DNA from 4 places in the Streptomyces sp. NPDC058051 genome. Region 1 is predicted to be linked to each of the others. Evidence: riboswitches for the same ligand, from Rfam matches in the RefSeq annotation. Region 1 holds a riboswitch; each other region holds the start of a gene.
What was found. A riboswitch is a leader RNA that binds a small molecule or an ion and turns the genes downstream of it on or off. The one in region 1 is predicted to bind cyclic di-AMP.
Positions count from the first base shown of each region.

Region 2: it holds a riboswitch for cyclic di-AMP, as region 1 does, so the genes downstream of both, ACFVUT_RS17780 (transglycosylase SLT domain-containing protein) here and ACFVUT_RS29910 (M23 family metallopeptidase) in region 1, are expected to answer to the same signal.
Region 3: it holds a riboswitch for cyclic di-AMP, as region 1 does, so the genes downstream of both, ACFVUT_RS34140 (NlpC/P60 family protein) here and ACFVUT_RS29910 (M23 family metallopeptidase) in region 1, are expected to answer to the same signal.
Region 4: it holds a riboswitch for cyclic di-AMP, as region 1 does, so the genes downstream of both, ACFVUT_RS27360 (M23 family metallopeptidase) here and ACFVUT_RS29910 (M23 family metallopeptidase) in region 1, are expected to answer to the same signal.

Region 1 is NZ_JBHVRW010000024.1:111,830-117,674, reverse strand. It holds gene ACFVUT_RS29920 (PrsW family intramembrane metalloprotease) at 1-800, shown strand, start outside; gene ACFVUT_RS29915 (aldo/keto reductase) at 1,003-1,947, opposite strand; gene ACFVUT_RS29910 (M23 family metallopeptidase) at 2,198-3,388, opposite strand; cyclic di-AMP (ydaO/yuaA leader) riboswitch at 3,400-3,552, opposite strand; gene ACFVUT_RS29905 (PP2C family protein-serine/threonine phosphatase) at 3,891-5,051, opposite strand; tRNA gene ACFVUT_RS29900 (tRNA-Met) at 5,292-5,365, opposite strand; gene ACFVUT_RS29895 (SPFH domain-containing protein) at 5,518-5,845, opposite strand, start outside.
Region 2 is NZ_JBHVRW010000010.1:58,267-64,111, reverse strand. It holds gene ACFVUT_RS17795 (alkaline phosphatase family protein) at 1-86, shown strand, start outside; gene ACFVUT_RS17790 (hypothetical protein) at 184-501, shown strand; gene ACFVUT_RS17785 (DUF2461 family protein) at 597-1,286, shown strand; gene ACFVUT_RS17780 (transglycosylase SLT domain-containing protein) at 1,387-2,154, opposite strand; cyclic di-AMP (ydaO/yuaA leader) riboswitch at 2,159-2,343, opposite strand; gene ACFVUT_RS17775 (DUF305 domain-containing protein) at 2,971-3,648, opposite strand; gene ACFVUT_RS17770 (hypothetical protein) at 3,750-4,154, opposite strand; gene ACFVUT_RS17765 (heavy metal translocating P-type ATPase) at 4,350-5,845, opposite strand, start outside.
Region 3 is NZ_JBHVRW010000034.1:46,789-52,633, reverse strand. It holds gene ACFVUT_RS34150 (NlpC/P60 family protein) at 51-1,097, opposite strand; gene ACFVUT_RS34145 (hypothetical protein) at 1,454-1,807, shown strand; gene ACFVUT_RS34140 (NlpC/P60 family protein) at 2,063-3,208, opposite strand; cyclic di-AMP (ydaO/yuaA leader) riboswitch at 3,207-3,372, opposite strand; gene pcrA (DNA helicase PcrA) at 3,630-5,845, shown strand, end outside.
Region 4 is NZ_JBHVRW010000020.1:105,922-111,766, reverse strand. It holds gene ACFVUT_RS27375 (GNAT family N-acetyltransferase) at 1-523, opposite strand, end outside; gene ACFVUT_RS27370 (HPr family phosphocarrier protein) at 696-977, shown strand; gene ACFVUT_RS27365 (GntR family transcriptional regulator) at 1,119-1,832, opposite strand; gene ACFVUT_RS27360 (M23 family metallopeptidase) at 2,110-2,934, opposite strand; cyclic di-AMP (ydaO/yuaA leader) riboswitch at 2,948-3,114, opposite strand; gene ACFVUT_RS27355 (M16 family metallopeptidase) at 3,505-4,887, opposite strand; gene ACFVUT_RS27350 (M16 family metallopeptidase) at 4,914-5,845, opposite strand, start outside.

The sequences.
Region 1 (5,845 bases):
TCCGCCGGATCGCGCTGCCGCTGCTCGGTCTCGTCCTCGCCATGGGCATGCACGCCCTGTGGAACGGGTCGGCCTCCTTCGGCCCGTACGGCTTCTACGCCGTGTACGGGGTCTTCATGGTCCCCGTCTTCGGCCTGGTCACCTGGCTGTCGATCTGGTCGCGTCAACGGGAGCTGCGGACACTCGCGGCCGAATTGCCGGCCTACGCGGCGGCCGGCTGGCTGACCCCTGCCGAGCCGCTCGCCCTCTCCTCAATGCGGGCCCGCACCGTGGCACGCGACGCGGCACGCCACCGACACTCCGTCCAGGCTCAGGAAAGCTGGGCAGGCCCGTACGGCCCAGGAATCAGCCCCGGGCCCGGGGCGGCGCACGCATACGGGCCGGGATACGCGGCGGCGTACGCGGCGCCCCGACGTGGGCCATCAGCGCAGGTCGCAGCACATGTAAAAGCACAGGCGAAGGCTCATGGCAGAGCCGCTGCCCGCACCGTCGCCGAGTACGAGTCGTTCGCGACATCACTGGCTTCGCTGCGTCGGCAGGCCCGCCGCGGCGTGGCGGGTCCGGACTTCGCGGAGCGCGAGCTGGAGCTGCTGCACCATCTCTGGCAGCGGAGGGACGTGGCCGCTCCCGCCCTCATGTACGCCGCGCAGGCGACGGGCCGCCTGCGCCCCCACCTGCCGACGGCTCCGTACGGGTACCGGCACCCGTTTCCGCAGCACACGCAGAACGGCGGCTACGGCTACAACCCTTATCTGAACCCGCCCCGGCCTCAATACCCCTACCGGCCGCCGTCTCCGTGACAGGGCTCAGGACCCAGGAGCGATGACGCACCCGGAATCGCACGCATGCCCCGCGCGTGCTGCCCCAGAAGCGCGGGGCTCCTGGGGCAGGCAATTGGTGCACGGCCGTCCGCAAGCGACGAAGGACGAACGGCAACCGCGAACGGCGAACAGCCAACAGGGCCAACAGGGCCAACAGGGCGAGGAGTCCTGAACGTCCTCGTCAGGCGGATGCCTCGGTGAGGTCGGCCAGTTCCTGCTCGGTCAGCGAGAGATCGGCGACGGCCACCAGCGCGGGCAGCTGCTCGACTGTACGGGCCGAGGAGATCGGCGCGGCGACGGTGGGCCGGGACGCGAGCCACGCCAACGCAACGGTCGCGATCTCCGCGTCGTGCTCCTGAGCGACCCTGTCGAGCACGGCCAGGACCTTCGGCCCCCGTTCCGACTCCAGGTACTGGCCGGCCTTCTCGGCCCGTGCGCTCTCCACCGAGGCGCCCGGCCGGTACTTGCCGGTGAGAAAGCCGGAGGCCAGGGCGAAGTACGGCACGGCGGCGAGCCCGGCCCGCGCGGCCGTGTCCTGGAGTTCGCCCTCGTACGTGTCGCGGGAGACCAGGTTGTAGTGCGGCTGCAGGGCGACGTAACGGGCCAGGCCCTCGCGCTCCGAGAAGTCCAGGGACGCCTGAAGCCGCGCGGGGCTGATGTTGGAGGCGGCGATCTCCCGGACCTTGCCCTCCTTCACCAGCTGGTCGAGGGCGGTGATGATCTCCTCGACCGGGACGGTCTCGTCATCGAAGTGCGTGTAGTACAGATCGATGTGATCGGTGCCGAGCCGGCGCAGCGACTCCTCGGCCGCGGCCTTGATGGTCGCGGCGGAGAGCCCCTTGTACGAGGGGTGGGCGCCGACCTTGGTGGCGACGACGATGTCGGAACGGTTGGAGCGTGCCGCGAGCCACTTGCCGATGACGGTCTCCGACTCGCCGCCCTCGTTGCCCGGAGCCCAGGCGCTGTAGGCGTCGGCGGTGTCGATGAAGTTGCCGCCCGCCGCGGCGTAAGCGTCCAGAACGGCGAACGAGTGCGCCTCGTCAGCCGTCCAGCCGAAGACGTTGCCGCCGAGTGCGAGCGGGAAGACCTGGAGATCGGAAGGGCCCAGCTTGCGAAGAGAAGTCATAAGCGGCATAACGAATTCCGGCTGTTCCGCTATTCCGACGCACGGGTGACCGTTCCACTGCCGACCGGGCGTCGAGTCCCTGCGCCGGGCCCCGGCCCCGGGCCGCGGTTCTGACAGAACCGGACACCGCGGCCTCGACTCCGACAGAACCGGCAGCCCTGACGTCGGGGGGTGAGCGTCAGGACTGCCGGAGTTCAACAACCGGTGAACCGGTTCGGATCACGCGGGTGGGGAGGGGCGGGTCGGCCGATCAGGGGGTGAGGCCCTTGTCCCGCAGCCAGGCCATCGGGTCGATGCCCGTGCCGTCGGGGGTGTGGACCTCCAGGTGGAGGTGCGGGCCCGTGACGTTGCCGGTCGCGCCGACCCGTCCGATGGTGTCACCGGTGGTGACCTTCTGCCCGACGCTCACGCCGATCGAGGACTGGTGGCAGAACCACAGCTCCGTACCGTCCTCAAGCTCCAGCACCGTGCGGTAGCCGTACGAACCGGACCAGCCTGCCGACGTGATGGTGCCCGTGTGTATGGCCTTGATCGGGGTGCCGGTCGGCGCCGCGAAGTCGAGACCGGTGTGGTACCCGGAGGACCACATCGAGCCGGCCTGGCCGAACGTCGAGGTGATCGTGTACGAGGAGGTCGGGATGGCGTAGCTGGCGGCCAGCTTGGCAAGCCGCAGTGCCTCGGCCTTCGCCTTGGCCTCCTCTTCCGCCTTCTTCTTCTCGGCGGCGGCCTTGGCCTCGGCCGCGTCCTGCTGCTTCTTGGCCTCGGCGGCGGCCTTCTCCGCGGCCTCCTTCTCCTGAGCCGCCTTGGCCTCGGCGTCGGCGGCGTCCTGCTGCTGCTCGGCCTGCTGGAGGATGCGGGCGCGAAGGGCCTCGCCGGCGTCCGTCGTGCCCTGCTCGGCGTCGACCGCGGTGAGGCCGGCAGTGGTGAGCGGGGCGGCAGCGGCGGCGATCTCGGCCTTGTCGGCCTCGGACTCGCCGGAGAACAGGGAGCCCACACCGGGAAGGGACTTGGCGTCGGGAAGGTTGTTCGTGATGGCGTCGGGAAGGGAGATGGAGACCGGCGGCTTGCTCTGCGCGCTGGCCATGCCGCCCGCGCCGACCGCCGCGATGACGCCGACCCCGAGCACCGTGGAGCTACGGGCAAGTCCGTTGCGCTGCTTGGCGACGCGGTGCTTGCCGCGCACGGGGCGGACGGACTCCTCGGTGGGGTTCCACTCGTCCCAGCTTCGGGCGGGCTCACCATGCTCGTCGGCGCGGAGGTCGCCGCCGAACTCGGGGTTGAAGCCGCCGGGCCCGGTGCCGTAATCGGCGCCGAACGCCGTTCCCGTCCCGGCGGTTCCGTAACCGGAACCACATCCTGATCCAGAGTCAGCGCCGAAGTCGGAACCGAACTCGGGGTTGAAGCGCGAGGGGGACTCGGGGGCAGGCTTGTTGGACGCCACGGGGGCGCACTCCTTTCCTTCCTTCTCGCCTACCGGGTTAGCTGACGGGTTCGGAGCAGGAAGGTCTCCTACGGACGCCACTGCCTCTCACGAGACACAGGTGTCCGATTCACCCCATGTAGGTGGTTCCCCGGTTCCCTTGCGGAATTCGGCGCTCGCGCACGGTGCCGCCACTGACGACGGCTGGGACGACCGCGCTGCGTTATCGAACGTTAATAGACGCACGGGCCTGATTCCAAGCCGTTCCCACTGATCGTTCACGTCTTTGGCCTGGACTTTACTGGACAAAATCGCGCGTAACTGGATGAGTTAATTACCCTTCAGCCACTACCGGGTTTCTGACGTTGCGTCAACTGTTATGCGGAGCGACGCCTTTCGATTACGCACGGTGGCATCGCGTGCCGATGTCACCGCCGGACCGCACGACGCGCACCCCACTAAACGCCCGCCGACACCGCCACCCCCACACCCGCACGCCCCACAAGCCCCCCGCCCCCGCCCGTCACATCTCGTCCACGCCCACGATCCTCACGGTCCTGCGCCGGTCCGGCTGCCCCTCCGCGGGCCGTATGACCGCGAGCAGCGCCATGTCGTCAGTCGTCTCGCCCCCCGTATGGCGCCGTACGTCATCGGTCAGCGCGGACAGCAGCTCCTCGGGCCCCGGGAAGATCCGTCCACGCAACCGGGCCGCCGGATCGTAGAAGACTCCCTCGGTATCCCTCGCCTCGGAGAGACCGTCGGTGTAGAGCAGGAGGGTCGTCCCGGCCGGCAGATCCCACTCGTCGGCCCGGTCGGGCCACGCCCCCAGCCCCATCCCGAGCGGCAGCGCGGGCGCCGTGGGCCGCAGCACCTCCAGTGCCCCGTCCGAGTGCAGCAGGATCGGCTCGGGGTGACCGCGGTTGACGACCCGCACCCGGTTCACCCCGGACGGGATCTCGGCCAGTACCGCGGTGATGAAGCCCTCGACGGCATCCAGCCCGCCCCGCGTCCCCTCCCGCGCCAGTGCCCGCTCCAGCCGCTGCGCCACACCCTCCAGCGAACGCTCCTGCTCGGCCGCCTCCCGGAACGCCCCGATGACCACCGCCACCGACTCGACGGCGTCGAGCCCCTTTCCCCGTACGTCCCCGACCACCAGCCGCACCCCCTGCGGGGTGTCCGTCACGGCGAACAGGTCACCGCCGACGAACTCGTCCGCCTGCGCCGCCTCGTACCGCGCCGCCACATGCAGCCCGCCGATCCGGTCGGACGGCTTCGGCAGCACCGCCCGCATGGCGGTCTCCGCGATGACCCGCGCGGAAGCCAGCTGCTCGTTGCCGCGCCGCACGACCGTGTTGATCACGACCGCGAGGACCGAGACGGTGACCAGGGTGAGCAGTTCGATGAGTGGGACGACCAACGGCAGCTTGTTGTTGTACACGCGCAGCACGATGACGGCCAGCGTCGCGGCGATACCGGTGCGGATGGTGCTGCGCAGCGAGAAGAAGGGTGCCGCGATCAGGGGCGCCGCCACGAAGAGCGGAATGGCGGTGAAGGTCGGCGGCGTGAAGGCGTCGAACACCACTCCGCCGATGATCATCAGGGCGGGCAGCTTGCGGACGAACCGCCGGGTGAGGGCTCCGCTGTCCTCGCCGTGTCCACCACGCCGCTTCAGCCGCTTCCCCACCTGTGCTCTCCTGCCCGGTACACGCGCGGCTGCGGACGGTACCGCGCCCACTCCCAGGCTCGCCGGAGCGACGTCGTGCGGCGAATCGTCATCGGCCAATGGGGTGCGCACGTGGCGCAGCTCACAGGCCGCCGGGTCTACCACTCCACGACACGCAGGCCGGGCGTACCGCGTGCGCAACACGGCGCAGACATGATTCAGGCCCGGCACGCGTCATGCGTGCCGGGCCTGAATCTTCAGTAGCGGGGACAGGATTTGAACCTGCGACCTCTGGGTTATGAGCCCAGCGAGCTACCGAGCTGCTCCACCCCGCGTCGGTGAATACAACTGTACGGCATGTCCAGCGCACTCATGACCACGCGCGCATCATGACCACCGACCGCACCACGACCACCGGCGCACCATGCCTGCCTGGCATCCCTCGAACCACCGTCCGCGCGCAGCCCTCGCGCCGCCCGCGCCCCGCTCAGTTCGTCTCGGTGATCCGTGGAGCGGTCTTCCCGGCGAACGACGCCGGCTTCATCGGGCTCGCGCCGCGCTGCAGCGAGTGGAGGATCGCGAGCCCCTGGCTGACGACGCCCGCCGCCATCTCGTTGACACCGTTGGTGCCGTTGAGGACGGTGAGGTCGGCCCCCGACATGCCGCGGGCGGCGGCGTCGGCCAGGGCGGGCAGGTTCTCCACGATGCGGTTGGCCGCGATGAGCTCCTGGTTGCCGTCGCGCAGCGAGGCCGCGCGCACACTGTTGGCGTCGGCCTGCGCCTGGGCGAGCGTCCGCTCGGTGTACGCACCGCCG
Region 2 (5,845 bases), on a different contig from region 1:
TCCGCACCCTGGAGGACCTGGCAGGGCTGACGACGCACGCCGGAAACGCGGCCTCGGCGTCCGACATCTCCGGCATCTGGAACTGACACCGCCGTGCTCCGGCACGCCGCGGGCGTCCGGAGCGCGGGAAGGCGGGCATCGCCGCAGGTCGCGCATCCGCGGTCTTGATGCCAGCCTGGAAGCATGGCTTGGGCGTCATGGACGACTCGCGGTGTGTTCTCCGGGCACGGTGGCGTGCTCACGGACGAGGTCGGTGTCCTGTCCGGAGACCTGACGGTTCACACGACCTGGGCCGACGACACGGCCCAGGTCACTGTGCAGTACACCGGAGCGAGCGACTGGTTCACCATGTCGGGCAGCCCCGTGCCGTGCCCGTCGGAGGACGACAGCCGGCACCTTCACGACGCGGTGGTGCGGTCCGTCCGGGAGGGGGCGGGGGCCACGGTTCCCCGGCCACCGCCCCGGAAGCCGCATCGGCCTGCGGAGGGCACCCGGGGATGAGGGCTGCGAAGGCACGACTCCCCCGCCGCACCCGGGAACGAGGAGGGGCCGGGGCACGGTGAGGACGCGCTGTCCGAGCCTCTAGGATCTCTCGGATGAGCAGAGCGTTCAGCGGCTGGACAGAGCAAGCGTTCGAGCTGCTTCTGCAGTTGGAGGGCAGCCCTTCGCAAGAAGCACGTGAGACACGTCGGAAGGACCGCGAGCGTCTCGTACGGCAGCCCATGATCGCGTTGCTCAACGACGTGGCCGACGCGGACGCGGCGTACGAGGACTTCTCGGTCTGGGGTTTCCGCAAGGATCCGTGGTGGTGGCAGCACCAGGCGGCGGTGATCCGGATCGCGCGCAACGTCGAGATCGGTCTGCGCTTCGACCTCGACGGGCTGCTGATCAGGGGCGGCTGGTCCTACCCGGACCCGGGGCAGATCCCGTCGTTCCGTGAGGCGGTTTCCGCGCGGGACACCGGACCCGGGCTGGCGCACGCCGTCGAGGCACTGGGGGCGCGGGGGTACGGGATCACCGGGGACATCATGAAGCGCATGCCGCGCGGGTACGACGCCGGTCATCCGCGGGCCGATCTGCTCCGGCACCGCTCGGTCCTCGCCGTCCGCCCGCTGGGCGGGGACTGCGCGGAGCACACGCCGGCGTTGGTCGATGCCGTGCTCCGGGCGGCAAAGGAGTTGGATCCCTTGCTGTCATGGCTCGCCGAGCATGTGACCGGCCCTGCTGCCGCCGCTTCCGCCGATCCGCCGCACGGCGTCGCGTCCGTGGGCAGTCCACACGGTTGAACAGCCGGAAGGCGGTCCTGACCGGCGGGCGGGGTGCCGAGGAGCCTGTCCGGCCCCTCGGCGCCCGTCGGTCGTGAACCGCCTTCCGCGCCGCTGTATGTCAGTACGCTCCGTAGACGTTGTCGATCGAGCCGTACTTGTCAGCCGCGTAGTTGCACGCGGCGGTGATGTTGGCGACCGGGTCGTAGCTGTCCATCGACGTACCGGGCACGTGGTAGGCACGGAACGTCGGGTCGATGATCTGCAGGAGACCCTTGGACGGGGTGCCCTTGGCGGCGTTCGAGTCCCAGTTGTTGATGGCCCGGGGGTTGCCGGAGGACTCGCGCATGATGTTGCGGTGGATGCCGTCGTAGCTGCCGGGGATGCCGTTCTTGGCCATGACGGCCAGCGATTCCTTGATCCAGCCGTCCAGGTCGTTCGTGTACGTCACGGCCGACGGGGCGGGGGCCGGGGCGGCGACGGTCGAGGCCGACGTTGCCGCGGAGGCGGCGGGCTCGGCCTTGGCTCCGATGGTCAGCTTCATGCCCGGGAAGATCAGCGCGGGATCGCCGCCGACAACCGCCCGGTTGTCCTCGTACAGCTTCTGCCAGCCGCCGCTGAGGGAATTCCCTCGCGCGATCTTGGAAAGGGTGTCGCCTGCGATCACCGTATAGGTGGTCGGCGCGTCCTTCTCTGCGGACTTCTCCTTGACGGTGGCAACCGTCGAAATCCCGGCCTTTTCGGCGGTGACGCTCTGCGCGGGTGCGGCCGAAGCGAAGCCGGCGCCGACCAGCGGAAGCGCGAGAGCAGCTCCACCCGTGGTCACCGCGATGAGACCGCGCGTCACGGAAATGGGCCGACGACGACGGTGGATACCCGTTGCGGACATGCTGAATTCCTCTCCGTCGCCTACGAGGTGAGCTGTCGGGTTCAGACTGGAGATGTCTGGTCGCACGCGAATGCGACTTCACCCCAAGCCGTTCCGGATACCGGATCGGCGCTTACCTGGGTTCCCCGCTCCTGCCGTACGTGAGTGATCGGATGGCCGGACGGCGGCAGGATTCGGCGTTCCGTCCGGGATTGACGGTGACCGTAGGCGAGAAACACGGAAAGGAACAAGCCCCTATTTGTGGATCACAATTCATTTGCAAGATCGAATGATGGAATCGGAAGTAATCCACTTCACACGACAATGCCAAATTCCCCGGCACAGAAGGGAACCGGAGCGCGCGCCGGGACGCCCCGGACTCCAAACGTGACTCACACCACGAGGAGAACAGAAGCGGCAATTCGGGCACCAAACGAAAGGGGCAACCTTCCGTAAGCATCCCTTTATTAACCAAGGGATCACTTCTATAGAAATCGCCCATATAGGGACATTCGCATATCCTTCTGGGTGCTCTGCTGTCGAGCGCACCCACAGGGCCCCACACCCTCGGGTACTCACCGACCGTCCGGCATCGGCGTCGGGCCTCCCGCCTCCACGACCGCGAAGCGCACGTCGCACACCGCGCGTCGCGAACCGGCTCGTCACTGCCTCCACGCGGCACCCGGGACTTCGCCTTCGGCCCTTCGAGTCGTCACCGCCGCAAGCAGCCGTGTTGCGGCTCGGTCGCGCCCCGGCCCGAACGGATCGGCCGCCACCGGTCTCACGCCCGAAGGGTGCGGGCCGCCGCCGCGACGACGGCCCGCACCCGGCCGGAACTCAGAGCCTGGCGATGATCTTGTTCATTTTCTCGATCTCGGCGGTCTGGGCCGCGATGACGGCCCCGGCAAGCTTCTTCGCATCGGCGTTGCCGCCGTTCTTCTGCTCGTCCTCGGCCATGGTGACCGCGCCCTCGTGGTGGCCGATCATGAGCTGGGCGAACTTCTTGTCGAAGTCCCTGCCCCTGGAGGCTTCCAGGTCACTCATGTCCTTGTCGGACATCATTCCGGGCATGCCCGGATGTGGTGCCGACCCGTGGTCCATGCCGGGCATGTCACCCATCGAGGACGAGGCCGAGGACAACGGCTTGCCCCAGGACGTCAGCCAACCCTTCATGGTGGTGATCTCCGGGTCCTGGGCCTTCTCGATCGCGGCGGCCAGCCCCTTGATCTCGGGATCGGTGGCGCGGCCGTCGGCAAGCTCCGCCATCTCTACGGCCTGCTGGTGGTGCGGGATCATCTGCTGCGCGAACCGCACGTCCGCGTCGTTGAACGAACCGCCGGGGGAGGCCGACGCGGAGGCACTGCCGGAGCCGTGGTCCATGCCGGAAACGGACGAGCCGTGGGCCGTGGGCGCTTCTGAGGAACCGCAGGCCACCGGCGCGAGAGCGAGTGCGGTAACGGCGCCGGCAGCCGCGAGTGCGCGGCGGCGGGCAGGGGAGGACAGGGGTGCGAACATCACACGTTCTTTCCAGGTGGTTGCGCCACCTCGGTGGCGCGCGAAAGGGGCAGGTCGTCGGCCCGCTTCCGGCCTGACGGCCGGGAAGCGGCGGACACCTGTCACGTCCGCGCGACGCACACCTGGACGAGGAGTTCCCGGCCGGCGAACGGCGGACCCCGTCGTGCCGGTCCGTGGACCGTCGTACGTCGCATCGCCGACACCCGCGCGGCCAGGACGACGAGGCCCAGCGCCATGAGCAGCGGCAGCAGCCGGTCGCGCGCGGGGGTGGACACGCACGAGTCGCCCTTCATCCCCGGCATGACGGCAGCCGCACGAGCGGCGCCCTGCTCGTCCGGAACGGCCCTGTGGCCGCCCCCGGTCGTCATGGAGACAGGAGCGTGCGAGGTCATGGCCATGGCGCCGTGGCAGCCCTCGGCCGCACTCGCCGGGGCCCCGTGCATGAGGAACAGCCCGCCCAGGAGGGCACACAGCACGAGCAGCCGGGACACTCCCGGTGTGCGCATCCGCCTGCGATCCACGGCTGCCTCGGATTCTCGGTCGTACGAGTCCTGCGGTACGAGCTCGACGATACCCCCATGGGGTTTCCGCGGCCTCGGAGCTCGGCCGCCCACGCGGCCGTAGGTCCTCGTCCGCAGCGGACCGGATCCCCCAAGTCCCTCGCGGCGACGGCGACGGCACCGGCCCGGGGCAGCGGCGGCTCACCGAGCGCTGCGGGCCCGTGTCCAGGCGGCCTCGCGCAGCAGGCGCAGGCCGTTGAGGCCGACGATGACGGTGGAGCCCTCGTGACCTGCGACCCCGAGGGGAAGCGGAAGTGTGCCCACCAGGTCCCAGACGACGAGGCCGGCGATGAAGACGGCTGCGATCGCCAGGTTCTGCACCACGAGGCGACGGCACCGGCGCGAGAGGGACACGACGGTGGGGACGGTGGACAGTTCGTCGCGGACGACGATCGCGTCGGCGGTCTCCAGGGCGAGGTCCGATCCGGCTCTGCCCATGGCGATCCCGGTGTGGGCGGCGGCCAGCGCCGGGGCGTCGTTGACACCGTCCCCGACCATGAGGACCTTCCGTCCCGCGTCCGCCATCTCCCGGACCGCGCCGACCTTGTCCTGCGGCAGCAGCCCCGCCCGCACGTCGCCGATCCCCGCGTCGGCCGCCAGGTGGGCGGCGGCACGCGGATGGTCGCCGGTGACCAGCACCGGCGTCCTCCCGGTGAGTGCGGTGAGGCGGGCGACGGTCGCACGGGCGTCGGTGCGCAGCCGGTCGGCGATGCCCAGGACACCCACCGGAGTCCCGTCGAGGACGACCAGCACGGCGGTACGGCCGTCCTCCTCCAACTCCGCGGCGAGTGCGACGGCCGCCCGGTCCGTGCAGCCGTCCAGCAGCCGGACAGGGCTGCCGACGGCGACGGCGCGGCCGTTCACGGTGGCGGTGACGCCGATGCCGGGCGCGGAGGCGAAGTCCGCCGCGGCGGGCAGGGCGAGACCTCGCGCCCGGGCGGCGTCGGTGACGGCACGGGCGAGGGGGTGCTCGCTGGGGTGCTCGGCCGCGGCGGCAAAGGTGAGCAGGGCGTCCTCGCTCAGGCCGGAGCCCATGAGCGGGCGGAGCTCGGTGACGCGCGGGGTGCCTTCGGTCAGGGTGCCCGTCTTGTCGAGGGCCACGGCGTCGATCTGCCCGAGGCGTTCCATCACGACGGCGGACTTGATCAGCACGCCGTGCCGTCCGGCGTTGGCCATCGCCGACAGCAGCGGGGGCATCGTGGCCAGGACCACCGCGCAGGGCGACGCCACGATCATGAAGGTCATCGCGCGCAGCAGCGTCGGCTGGAGCGCCGCGCCGAACGCCAGGGGCAGGGCGAACAGGGCGACGGTGGCCGCCACCATGCCGATCGCGTACCGCTGCTCGACCTTCTCGATGAACAGCTGGGTGGGAGCCTTCGTCCCGGATGCCTCCTCGACCATGGCGACGATCCGGGCGATGACCGAGTCGGCCGGGTCGCGCTCCACCGCGACCCGCAGCGCCCCGGTGCCGTTCAGCGTCCCGGCGAAGACCTCGTCGCCGGGCTCCTTGGCCACCGGGAGCGGCTCGCCGGTGATGGTCGCCTGGTCCACCTCACTGGCCCCGTCGAGGACCCGGCCGTCGGCGCCGACGCGCTCGCCGGGGCGCACCAGGATCACGTCCCCGATCCTCAACCGCT
Region 3 (5,845 bases), on a different contig from region 1:
CCGGTGGTGGCCGGTCCGGCGCCGGGTCGGTGCGCATCGGCGTCGGGAGCCTATGCCACCCGGGTCGCCCCGGCGAGGGGCATCTGGTCGATCGGCGCGATCCGGACCGGTGCTCCCGGGCGCGGGGCGTGGATCATCTGACCGTTGCCGATGTAGAGCCCGACGTGGCTGAGGCCGGAGTAGAAGAACACCAGGTCGCCCGGGGCGAGCTCGGAGCGTGACACGCGCCGGCCGGCATTGATCTGGGTGTACGTGGTCCGGGGCAGTGAGACACCGGCGGAGCGCCAGGCGGCCTGGGTGAGCCCGGAGCAGTCGAACGCGGACGGTCCGGTGGCACCCCAGACATAGGGCTTGCCGAGAGCCCCGTAGGCGAACGCGATGGCCGCGGCGGCGCGGCCACTCGGTGCCTGGACGGGGCCGCGTGCGATGCCGCGGTCCGCACGACCGGCGGCGCGCGCACTGTCCGCGTCGTCGTAGGCGGCGCGTTCGGCGGGGGACAGCGTGGCCAGGAGCCGCTGCGCGTCGGCCAGTTTGGTCCTGATCGTGGCCTTGTGCTTCTTCAGCTCGGCCTGGCGTGCGGCCAGTGCGGCCAGCTCTCCCTTGGCCTGCGAGCGCAGTTGGGCGATCCGGGCGACGTGCCGCTCCACCCCGTCGACCTCGGTGGCCCGGCGGTCGCCGATCCGGTCCAGGTAGGAGGCGCGCTCCAGATACTGGTCGGGGTCGGAGGAGAGCGCCAGCTGTACGGAAGGGTTGATGCTGCCGGTGCGGTACTGCGCGGCGGCGAGCGAGCCCAGGGCGTTGCGCGCGGCGTTGAGGCGCTCGGTCCGGCGGGCGGCCTCGTCGCGCAGGGCGTCGACGGCCTCGGCGGCGGCGGTCGCCTTCACCTTCGCGCCGTTGTACTGCTCGGTGGCGACTTCCGCGGCCTGGTACAGCCGGTCCACCTCGGCCCTGACCTGGGCCGGGGTGCGCTGGGGATCGGCGTGCGCGGAGCTTGGCAGAGCGGCAGCTGTGGCGGCCCCGGCGAAGGCGAGGGTGGCTGCGGTGCGGGCAGCAGAGCCGATGTACGGGCGCTGCTTGGGTTTCCGGTGCGCTGCCACGAGGGCGTGCGTCCTTCCTGGCGACTGCCCGTCGGGGACTACCGGCGGGCCCGCCGGAGGCCCGGGGCAGGCCGCCAACAGGGGGAGCGGCCCGCCGCCGGATCTCTCGGCGGGGTGACCGGGATGCCGTCCGGGTGCGGAGCGGCGGTGAAGCCGGTCACCTGGTCAGGACGCTAAGCCCGGGGCCAGGGGAAGAGTCGTAATGACGCCTATTGTCCGAAGTTGGCGCGGCCTTGTCGCAGATTGATCGGAAAAATTGCACCAGAGTCAGGCAATTGGTGCAGACGCGAGTGAAGTGCCAGGAAGTCGCACCCGCCCGTGGGATGGTGATATGGCCGGGGCTAGGCTGCGGACCCATGGACGTACTCATCAATGTCTTCGTCGCGCTGCACATCATCGGTATCGCCTGCCTGCTGGGCGGCTTCCTGACCCAGATGAAGGCGATGGGCGCGGGCACGGCCCGGTTCGTCCCGGCGATGCTGCACGGCGCGCTGACGATGCTGGTGACCGGTGTCGCGCTGGTCGGGCTGAACCAGGCCGACGATCATCAGGTGAACAACATCAAGATCGGCATCAAGCTGCTGTTCCTGGTCGTGATCCTCGCGCTCGTCTACATCAAGCGGGACGAGGAGAAGGTCGACAAGGGGGCCTTCGCGGCGGTGGGCGGGCTGACGCTCGTCAACATCTTCATCGCCACGCTCTGGACCTGAGCCCGGCCCGCGTCGTCCTTCCGGGCGCTCTGGATCCTGCCCGGACGTCGGCTCTTGACCGGGTCTTGAGTCCCTGCCCGGGCGTCGGCCCTCGACCGGGCCGTGGGCCCTTCCTGGACCTCGGCCCTTGCCCGGACTTCGGCCGTCGCCCGGACTTCGGCTCCCGCCCGGACTTCGGGCCCCGCCCGGACCTCGGGCCCGGACAGGGATCGCCCCGAGGTCCGTAGAAGGACAAGGGCAGAGGTGCTCCGCGTGCTACGCCGGGCGCACGCTGCCGTAGATCGGCATGTAGTAGATCGACTCCTCGCGCACATTCGCCCCCGGCTTCGGTGCGTGGATCATCATCCCGTCACCCTTGTAGATGCCGACGTGGCTGATGTCGTCGTAGAAGAAGACGAGGTCGCCCGGCTGGAGATCGGCCGTCGCGATCCGGGTACCTATCTCCACCTGGTCCCAGGTGGTGCGCGGGATGTCGACGCCGGCGGCCTTCCATGCCGCCTGGGTGAGCCCGGAGCAGTCGTACGAGGACGGGCCCGTCGCACCCCATACGTACGGCTTGCCGATCTGGGCCGCGGCGAAGGCGAGGGCCTTCTCCGCCTTGGTGGTGGCGCTGCTGTCCGCACCGGTTCCGGTGCCGCTGCCGGAGCCCGCCTCCTTCGCGGCCTCCGCCGCCTTGCGCTCCGCCTCGGCCTTGGCGGCGGCCTGCTGCTTGGCGAGCTCCGCCGCCTTGCGCTTGGCCTCCTCCTCCTTCTTGCGCTCCAGCGCCGCGAGCCGTGCCTTCTCCTCGGCGGTGAGCTTCGACAGCAGCGTGCGCGCCTCGCCCAGCTTCTGCTGGACGTTCTCCTTGCTGGTGCGCAGCGTGCTCTGCGCCGTGGTCAGCGTCTCCAGGCTCCGTACCGCCTCGGCGCGCTTCTTCGACGTCTCGACCTGCTCCGTACGGAAGTCCGAGACCGCCTTCTGCTGCTGATCGGTCATCCGGTTCATCAGCTGCTTCTGGTCGAAGTACGACTGCGGGTCGTCGGCCAGGAAGAAGGTGGCGGTCGGCGCGATGGAGCCGGTGCGGTACTGGGCGGCGGCGTAGGCGCCGAGCGTCCTGCGGGCCTCGTTGAGCTTGTCGGCGCGCTTCGCCACCTCCTCCAGCAGGCCGTCGACCTTGGCGCGCTGGGTGGCGGAGGCTTCCTTCGCCCGGTTGTACTGCTGGGTCGCGGTGCCCGCCTGCCGGTAGAGGTCGTCGACCTTCTTCTGGACGTCCTCGACGCTGGGCTTCGGAGCGGGGGCGGCTGTGGCGCTCTGCGTGGAGAGCAGGGTCACGGTCGCCAGTGCGGCCGTCGTGAGGCCGACAGCCGGTGTGGTGGTGCGCACGCGGGTGCGCGGTTTGCGATGCGACGCCAAGGCCGGCATCTCCTTCCGTGGCGCGCCTACCGGGTTAGCTGTCGGGTTCGGGCGGAACGGAAGGCTGCCCTACGGTCCGAGTGGGGGACATGGACCGATTCACCCCGGTGCTGCGTATGGGTCCCCGGTTCCGAACTCCTCTGAGGGCAGCCCGGATTCGGCGCGGGTGTCCGCTCGGCGTGGTTCGCCTCAGGGGGTACGGACCACCCGGTCGAGCACGCTAGCCAACCCGTGGGGCCGCTGTGAAGGTCGATGTTCGATATGCCCGATACATTTTCGTGACCTGGGTGCGGTGGGGCGGCCAGGGCGGACGGCAGCCCGGAATCCCTCACCCGGTGTGGAGATCCGCTCTCTTTGCGTGCCCGTCTGCGGGGTGCGGTTCGCCATGCGGCCCTCGCGTGTCGGTGCGGCGGCCTAGACTCGACAAGCGATGAGCAGCCTCTTTGACGACAGCTTCCTGGCCGGCCTCCAGCACACGGAGGAAGGGCCCCCGCCGCCCCCCGAGGACTCCGCACCCGAAGAGGTGCCGGAGGACCTCTTCGCGGGCGTGTTCGACGGGCCCCCACCGCCCAGGGACGCGTACTACCGCGACGGCGCGCACCGCCCAGTGATCGACGCCGCGGCGCTGCTCGACGGGCTGAACACCGAGCAGCGCGCCGCCGTGGTGCACGCGGGCTCCCCGCTGCTCATCGTCGCCGGGGCGGGCTCCGGCAAGACCCGGGTGCTGACCCACCGGATCGCCCACCTCCTCGCCGAGCGCGGAGTGCACCCCGGCCAGATCCTGGCGATCACCTTCACCAACAAGGCCGCGGGCGAGATGAAGGAGCGCGTCGAACAGCTCGTCGGACCGCGGGCCAACGCCATGTGGGTCATGACCTTCCACAGCGCGTGCGTACGCATCCTGCGCCGTGAGTCGAAGAAGCTCGGCTTCACCTCGTCGTTCTCCATCTACGACGCCGCCGACTCCAAGCGGCTGATGGCCCTGGTCTGCCGCGATCTCGACCTCGACCCCAAGCGCTTCCCGCCGAAGTCCTTCACGGCCAAGGTCTCCAACCTGAAGAACGAGCTGATCGACGAGGAGACCTTCGCCGGCCAGGCTGCCGACGGTTTCGAGAAGACCCTCGCCCAGGCCTACGCGATGTACCAGTCCCGGCTGCGCGAGGCCAACGCACTCGACTTCGACGACATCATCATGACGACGGTCCACCTGCTCCAGGCGTTCCCCGACGTCGCCGAGCACTACCGCCGCCGCTTCCGGCACGTCCTGGTCGACGAGTACCAGGACACCAACCACGCCCAGTACACCCTCGTACGCGAACTGGTCGGCCCGGCCGGCGAGGGCGACGCCCCCGCCGAGCTGTGCGTCGTCGGTGACGCGGACCAGTCGATCTACGCCTTCCGAGGCGCGACCATCCGCAACATCCTCCAGTTCGAGGAGGACTACCCGAACGCGACCACGATCCTCCTGGAGCAGAACTACCGCTCCACGCAGACGATCCTGTCCGCCGCCAACGCGGTCATCGAGCGCAACGAGAGCCGCCGCCCCAAGAACCTCTGGACGAACGCCGGCACGGGCGCCCGGATCACCGGCTACGTCGCCGACACCGAGCACGACGAGGCACAGTTCGTCGCCGACGAGATCGACCGGCTGACCGACGCCGGTGACGCCAAGGCGGGCGACGTCGCGATCTTCTACCGGACGAACGCGCAGTCCCGTGTCTTCGAAGAGATCTTCATCCGCGTCGGCCTGCCCTACAAGGTCGTCGGCGGCGTGCGCTTCTACGAGCGCAAGGAGGTCCGGGACGTCCTGGCCTACCTCCGGGTCCTCGCCAACCCCGAGGACAGCGTCCCGCTGCGCCGCATCCTCAATGTGCCCAAGCGCGGCATCGGCGACCGCGCCGAGGCGATGATCGACGCGCTGTCCCTGCGCGAGAAGATCACCTTCCCGCAGGCGCTGCGCCGGGTCGACGAGGCGTACGGCATGGCGGCCCGGTCGGCCAACGCCGTCAAACGGTTCAACACGCTGATGGAGGAGCTGGGCACGATCGTCGAGTCCGGTGCGGGCCCGGCCGTGGTCCTGGAGGCCGTAATGGAGCGCACGGGCTACCTCGCCGAACTCCAGGCGTCCACCGACCCGCAGGACGAGACCCGCATCGAGAACCTTCAGGAACTCGCGGCCGTCGCCCTCGAATTCGAGCAGGAGCGGGGTGAGGCCGGCGAGGAGGGGGCGGGCACGCTCGCCGAGTTCCTGGAGAAGGTCGCCCTCGTCGCCGACTCCGACCAGATCCCCGACGAGGACGAGGACGGCTCCGGCGTCATCACGCTGATGACGCTGCACACCGCGAAGGGGCTCGAATTCCCGGTGGTCTTCCTGACCGGCATGGAGGACGGCGTCTTCCCACACATGCGGGCGCTCGGCCAGGTCAAGGAGCTGGAGGAGGAGCGGCGGCTCGCGTACGTGGGCATCACCCGGGCCCGCGAGCGCCTCTACCTGACCCGTGCGGCGATGCGCAGCGCGTGGGGCCAGCCTTCGTACAACCCGCCCTCGCGGTTCCTGGAGGAGATCCCGGACCAGCACCTGGAGTGGAAGCGGACCGGGCCGATGGCGGCCCCGGCCGGACCGACGTCGGGGATCACCTCGTCGCT
Region 4 (5,845 bases), on a different contig from region 1:
TGCGCTGCTGGGTGTACCCGGCATCCCGGAACACCTTGATCATCTTGTTGTTGGCGGGCAGCACCTCGGCCGCGAAGCGGCGGATGCCGCGCTCGCGGGCGACGGCGGCGATGTGTTCGAGGAGCGTCGAGGCCACGCCCCGGCCCTGATGCGCGTCCTGGACCAGGAAGGCGACCTCGGCCTCGTCGGCGGGCGCCGAAGCGGGCCTGCCCCGTGCGTCGATCCGGTCGTAGCGGACGGTCGCGATGAACTCGCCGCCGACGGTGACCGCGAGCCCCACCCGGTCGACGTAGTCGTGATGGGTGAAGCGGTGTACGTCCCGGTCGGACAGACGCGGGTACGGGGCGAAGAAACGGTAGTACTTCGACTCGTCGGAGACCTGCTCGTAGAAGCTGACCAGCCGTTCGGCATCGTCCGTGGTGATGGGCCTGATCCGGGCGGTCCCCCCGTCGCGGAGGACCACGTCTGCTTCCCAGTGGTCGGGGTACGCGTGATGCGGACTCTGCTCCGGCGAGGACTGCATGCGCAAAGACTACGGCTCCGTCACCGGTCGCGTAGGCCAGGGAGCCGGGGCAGTCTGAGGAGGCCGATCGGCGGCCCGGCAAGGGTTGCGGGCGCCTCGCAGGTCGGCCGGAACACCGTGCACCACATGAGAAACTGGTCTAGACAACCATTGATTCGTGAAGGGCAGAACCATGGCTGAGCGCCGCGTCAACGTCGGTTGGGCCGAGGGCCTGCACGCCCGCCCCGCATCCATATTCGTCCGTGCCGCCACGGCTTCCGGCATCCCGGTGACGGTCTCCAAGGCCGACGGCAGTCCAGTGAACGCCGCCTCCATGCTCGCGGTCCTCGGCCTCGGTGCGCACGGCGGCGAGGAGATCGTGCTCGCGTCCGACGCCGACAACGCCGAAGCCGCCCTGGACCGCCTGGCCAAGCTGGTCGCGGAGGGGCTCGACGAGCTCCCGGAGACGGTCTGAACCATTTACCGGGAGAGAGCCGCGACATCCTTATTCGGAGTCGCGGCTTTTTACTTTCCCGCCCTCGGGCGAGCGGACCTAATTCGGGCAGCCCAAAGAAAGCCCTCACGAAATTACTGCTCTTTGTATACGGCGTAATTGTTAATGCCGAACACTCGTGGTGTTTACGGAATGTTGCGAACTCCTCACCCGGTCGACCCGGGCGGTCTCCGGCCTTCGGGCCGGCCGGTCGTTGCGGCGCAGCCGGTGCGCGACCGCGGCCCGTTCGGCATGCTGGGTGGCCAGGGCCCGGGCGCGTTCCGCGTCGCCCCGCGCCACCGCGTCCACGATGGCTCCGTGCTCGGCCCACGAATCCACCGGACGGGCCGGCTGCTCGACGGTGTACATCCAGGCGATCTTGTGCCGGAGCTGGGTGAGCAGCGCGATCAGGCTGGAACTGCCGGAGGCCTGCGCCAACGTCTCGTGGAACCAGCCGCCCAGCGAGCGCAGGTCCTCCCCCTCGCCCCGCCGCGCACGCTCCTGGCCGAGCCTGACCAGACCCCGCAGGACCTTGAGATGCGCCTCGGTGCGACGCTGAGCGGCGCGTGCGGCGCCCAGCGGCTCCAGCAGCATCCGCACCTCCAGGAGGTCGGCGGCCTCCTGCTCGGTGGGCTCGGCGACACAGGCGCCCGCATGTCTGCGCGTGACCACGAAGCCCTCGGACTCCAGGGTGCGCAGCGCTTCCCGCACCGGGACACGGGAGACCCCGTAACGACGCGCCAGCAACTCCTCGGTGAGTCGGCCGCCCCGTTCGAAGACACCGGAGACGATGTCGTCACGGATCGCCGTGCATACCGAATGCGCCGGAATGCGCATATCCGAACCTCCGCCTTAATCCCCGCGAAACGCGGCCGACCGACGCCTCTTCTGCGACTCTATTGCAAGGCGGCCGAATTTCCGATGCCGGGTGGAAATTCGTGAATATCTTTGGCCGCAGGACGGTTCCGGGCACAGGCACTGCGGGCGGGCGCGAAGGCCGAGCACGGAGACCCGGGCGCAGGCACTGCGGGCGGGCGCGGAGACCGGGGACGGCAAAGGCCCCGGCGAGCTGCTGCCGGGGCCTTTGGGGGGTGCTGCGTGCGGCGCGCGTCGGTCAGACGTTGACGCCGTGGGCGCGCAGGTACGCGACGGGATCCATGTCGGAGCCGTACGACGGGGTGGTGCGGGCCTCGAAGTGGAGGTGCGGTCCGGTGGAGTTGCCGGTCGAGCCGGAGAGGCCGATCCGCTGCCCCGCGCCGACGCTCTGGCCGACGGAGACGCCGATCGAGGAGAGGTGGCCGTACTGCGTGTACGTGCCGTCCGTCATCCGGAGCACGATGTTGTTGCCGTATGCACCGCCCCAGCCGGCCTCGACGACCGTACCGGCGCCGACGGCGACGACGGAGCTGCCGGACGCGGCGTGGAAGTCGATGCCCGAGTGACTGCCGGAGGACCAGAGCGAGCCGCTGGACTTGTACCCGGTGGTGACGTACGAACCGGCGACCGGGAGCTGGAAGGAACCCAGGCGGGTGCGCTCGGCGGACCGGGCGGCACGGACCTTCTCGGCCCGCGCCTCGGTCGCGCGCTGCGCCTCGGCCAAGGCGTCCGCCTTCTTCTTCGCTTCGGCCTTCTTCCTGGCCTCCGCCTTCTTCTCGGCCTCAGCCTTCCGCTGGGCCTCCGCCTTCGCCTTCGCCGCAGCATCGGCCTGGCGCTGCTGCGCGTCGGCCTGGGCGTCGATCTGCTCGGCGAGAGCACTCTCGATGGCGATGACCTGGCTCAGTCCGGTCTCGCCGGTGGAGGAGTCCGCGGCAACGGCCGGGGCGGCCATGCCGCCGATGACGCCGGTGGTGGCCAGCGTCGCGACGCCGACGATCTTCGCGCTGCCGCGCGTCAGCCGGCTGGGGGCACGATGCTTCCCGGTGGCACGGGTGAACGCCATGAAGTGGCTGATCCTTTCCTTCCTTCTCGCCTACCGGGTTAGCTGACGGGTTCGGAGCAGGAAGGTCTCCTACGGACGCCCCGGCCTCACCGAGGCTCAGACATCCGATTCACCCCAGGGACTGCGTGGGTCCCCGGCTCCCCAGGCTCGCGCCTGACGGGGACTCGGCGATGGCTGCCCGGTACGTCACGGATGTGGCATACGAGTGGCGGACAGCCCAGCCGACGCTAAGCGGGGGCACTTTCATTCACCAAACGGACAGGCCGTTTTGTAGCGCATCCCACAGGGCAGACAGGCAACCTCTCCACCAAAAGAGGACAAAAGAGAAGACCCCGGCGAGATCTGCCTCACAGGGGTCTTCCTTATGTGCTGACATATCGATACATAGCCGGTCGGCGAATCGGTCGGCCGACGGGTGCGGTCCGCGCCCGGCCTGCTCGCTGTCGTGTGTGACAGCCCACGGGTGGACTGCCACACACGACAACGCGGCCGGTCGGCCGAAGCCCGCCGCGGGGCCGGACACCGTCCTGCGCCGCGGCGGGTGCGACCGCGGCCGGGGCGGACCGACCGTCAGCCGGCGACCACCGACACCGCTCCGATGCCCAGCGCCCGGACCGGCTCCTCGATCCGCGCCGCATCTCCGACGAGGATCGTGACCAGCCGGTCGACCGGGAAGGCGTTGACCACCGCCGCGGTCGCCTCGACCGTGCCGGTCTCCGCGAGCCGGGTGTACAGCCGTGCTTGGTAGTCGTCCGGGAGATGCTGCTCGACCTGGTCGGCGAGGGTGCCCGCGACCGAGGCCGCCGTCTCGAACTTCAGCGGTGCGACACCCACGAGGTTCTGCACGGCCGTCTCACGCTCTCCGTCGGTCAGTCCCTCGGCCGCCAGGGTCCGCAGGACCGTCCACAGGTCCTTCAGCGCCGGTTCCGTGGACTCCGTGTCCACCGACCCGCTGATGGCGAGCATGGCCGCGCCGGTCGCCCCCGACGCGGAATCCGGGGCCGACGACCGCAGCACCTGGGCGAAGGCCCGTACGCCGTAGGTGTAGCCCTTCTCCTCGCGCAGCACGCGGTCCAGCCGGGAGGTCAGCGTGCCGCCCAGGCAGTACGTGCCCAGCACCTGGGCCGGCCACACGCTGTCGTGCCGGTCGGCGCCGATCCGGCCGATCAGCAGTTGCGTCTGCACCGCGCCCGGGCGGTCCACGATCACCACGCGACCGGAGTCGTCGGCGGTGATCGGCGGGGCGGGCCGGGGCTCCGCGGAGTCCCCCGACCAGTCGCCGAGGGTGTCGGCGAGCAGGGCGTCCAGGTCGATGCCGGTGAGATCGCCGACGACCACGGCGGTCGCCGTGGAGGGCCGGACATGGGCGTCGAAGAAGGCGCGCACGGCTGCCGAGTCGATCCGCTCCACCGTCTCCTCGGAGCCCAGGCGCGGGCGCGACATCCGGGCCTCGGCCGGAAAGAGCTCCTTGGAGAGCTGCTTGGCGGCGCGCCGGGCCGGGTTGGCCTGCTCGTGCGGGATCTCGTCGAGCCGGTTGCGTACCAGCCGTTCGACCTCGCTGTCGGCGAAGGCAGGCGCCCGCAGCGCCTCGGCGACCAGGGCGAGCGCCTTGGCCAGCCGGGAGGCAGGGACCTCCAGGGAGACACGGACGCCGGGGTGGTCGGCGTGCGCGTCGAGGGTGGCGCCGCAGCGCTCCAGCTCGGCGGCGAACTCCTCGGCGGTGTGCTTGTCGGTGCCCTCGGACAGGGCCCGCGACATGATCGTTGCCACGCCGTCGAGGCCCTCGGGCTCGGCGTCCAGCGGGGCGTCGAGGAAGATCTCGACCGCGACGACCTGCTGGCCGGGCCGGTGGCAGCGCAGCACCGTGAGCCCGTTGGGCAGGGCACCGCGCTCGGGCGCGGGAAAGGCCCAGGGGCGGGCGACGCCGGGGGTCGGCTGCGGGTGGTACTGCATCGAAACTCCAGTCGCGGCAGCGTCGGTCACTTGTCCGCTCCTTCGTGCGCGTCGGTGTCTTCGGCGTCGGTCTCATCGGTGTCCGCTGCGTCTGCGGGTTCGGCCGCATCGACCGGCTCGTAGACCAGCACCGCACGGTTGTCGGGGCGCAGCTGGGCCTTGGCGACCGCCTGGACCTCTTCCGCGGTGACGTCGAGCACCCGCTGTACGGCCGTCAGAGCGAGCTGCGGGTCGCCGAACAGGACGGCGAAGCGGCAGAGTTCGTCCGCGCGGCCCGCGACCGTACCGAGCCGGTCCAGCCACTCGCGTTCCAACTGGGCCTGCGCACGTTCCATTTCCTCGGGCGTCGGGCCCTCGGCGGCGAACCGGGCGAGCTCCTCGTCGACCGCGTCCTCGATCTGCGGCACCTCGACGCCGCCGGACGTCTTCACGTCCAGCCAGCCCAGCGAGGGGGCCCCGGCCAGCCGCAGCAGCCCGAACCCGGCCGCCACGGCCGTACGGTCACGGCGGACCAGGCGGTTGTGCAGCCGCGACGACTCGCCGCCACCGAGCACGGTCAGGGCGAGGTCTGCCGCGTCGCACTCGCGGGTGCCGTCGTGCGGCAGCCGGTAGGCGGCCATGAGCGCCCGCGCCGGAACCTCCTCGCGCACCTCTTCGCGCAGTTGCTCGCCGATGACCTCGGGGAGCGTGCCGTCGCGCGGCGGCTGCTTGCCGTCGTGGGACGGGATGGAGCCGAAGTACTTCTCGATCCAGGCGAGGGTCTGCTCGGGGTCGATGTCGCCGACGACCGAGAGCACCGCGTTGTTGGGCGCGTAGTACGTACGGAAGAAGGTGCGGGCGTCCTCAAGGGTCGCGGCGTCCAGGTCCGCCATCGAGCCGATCGGCGTGTGGTGGTACGGATGGCCCTCGGGGTAGGCCAGCGCCGTCAGTTTCTCGAACGCCGTGCCGTAGGGGACGT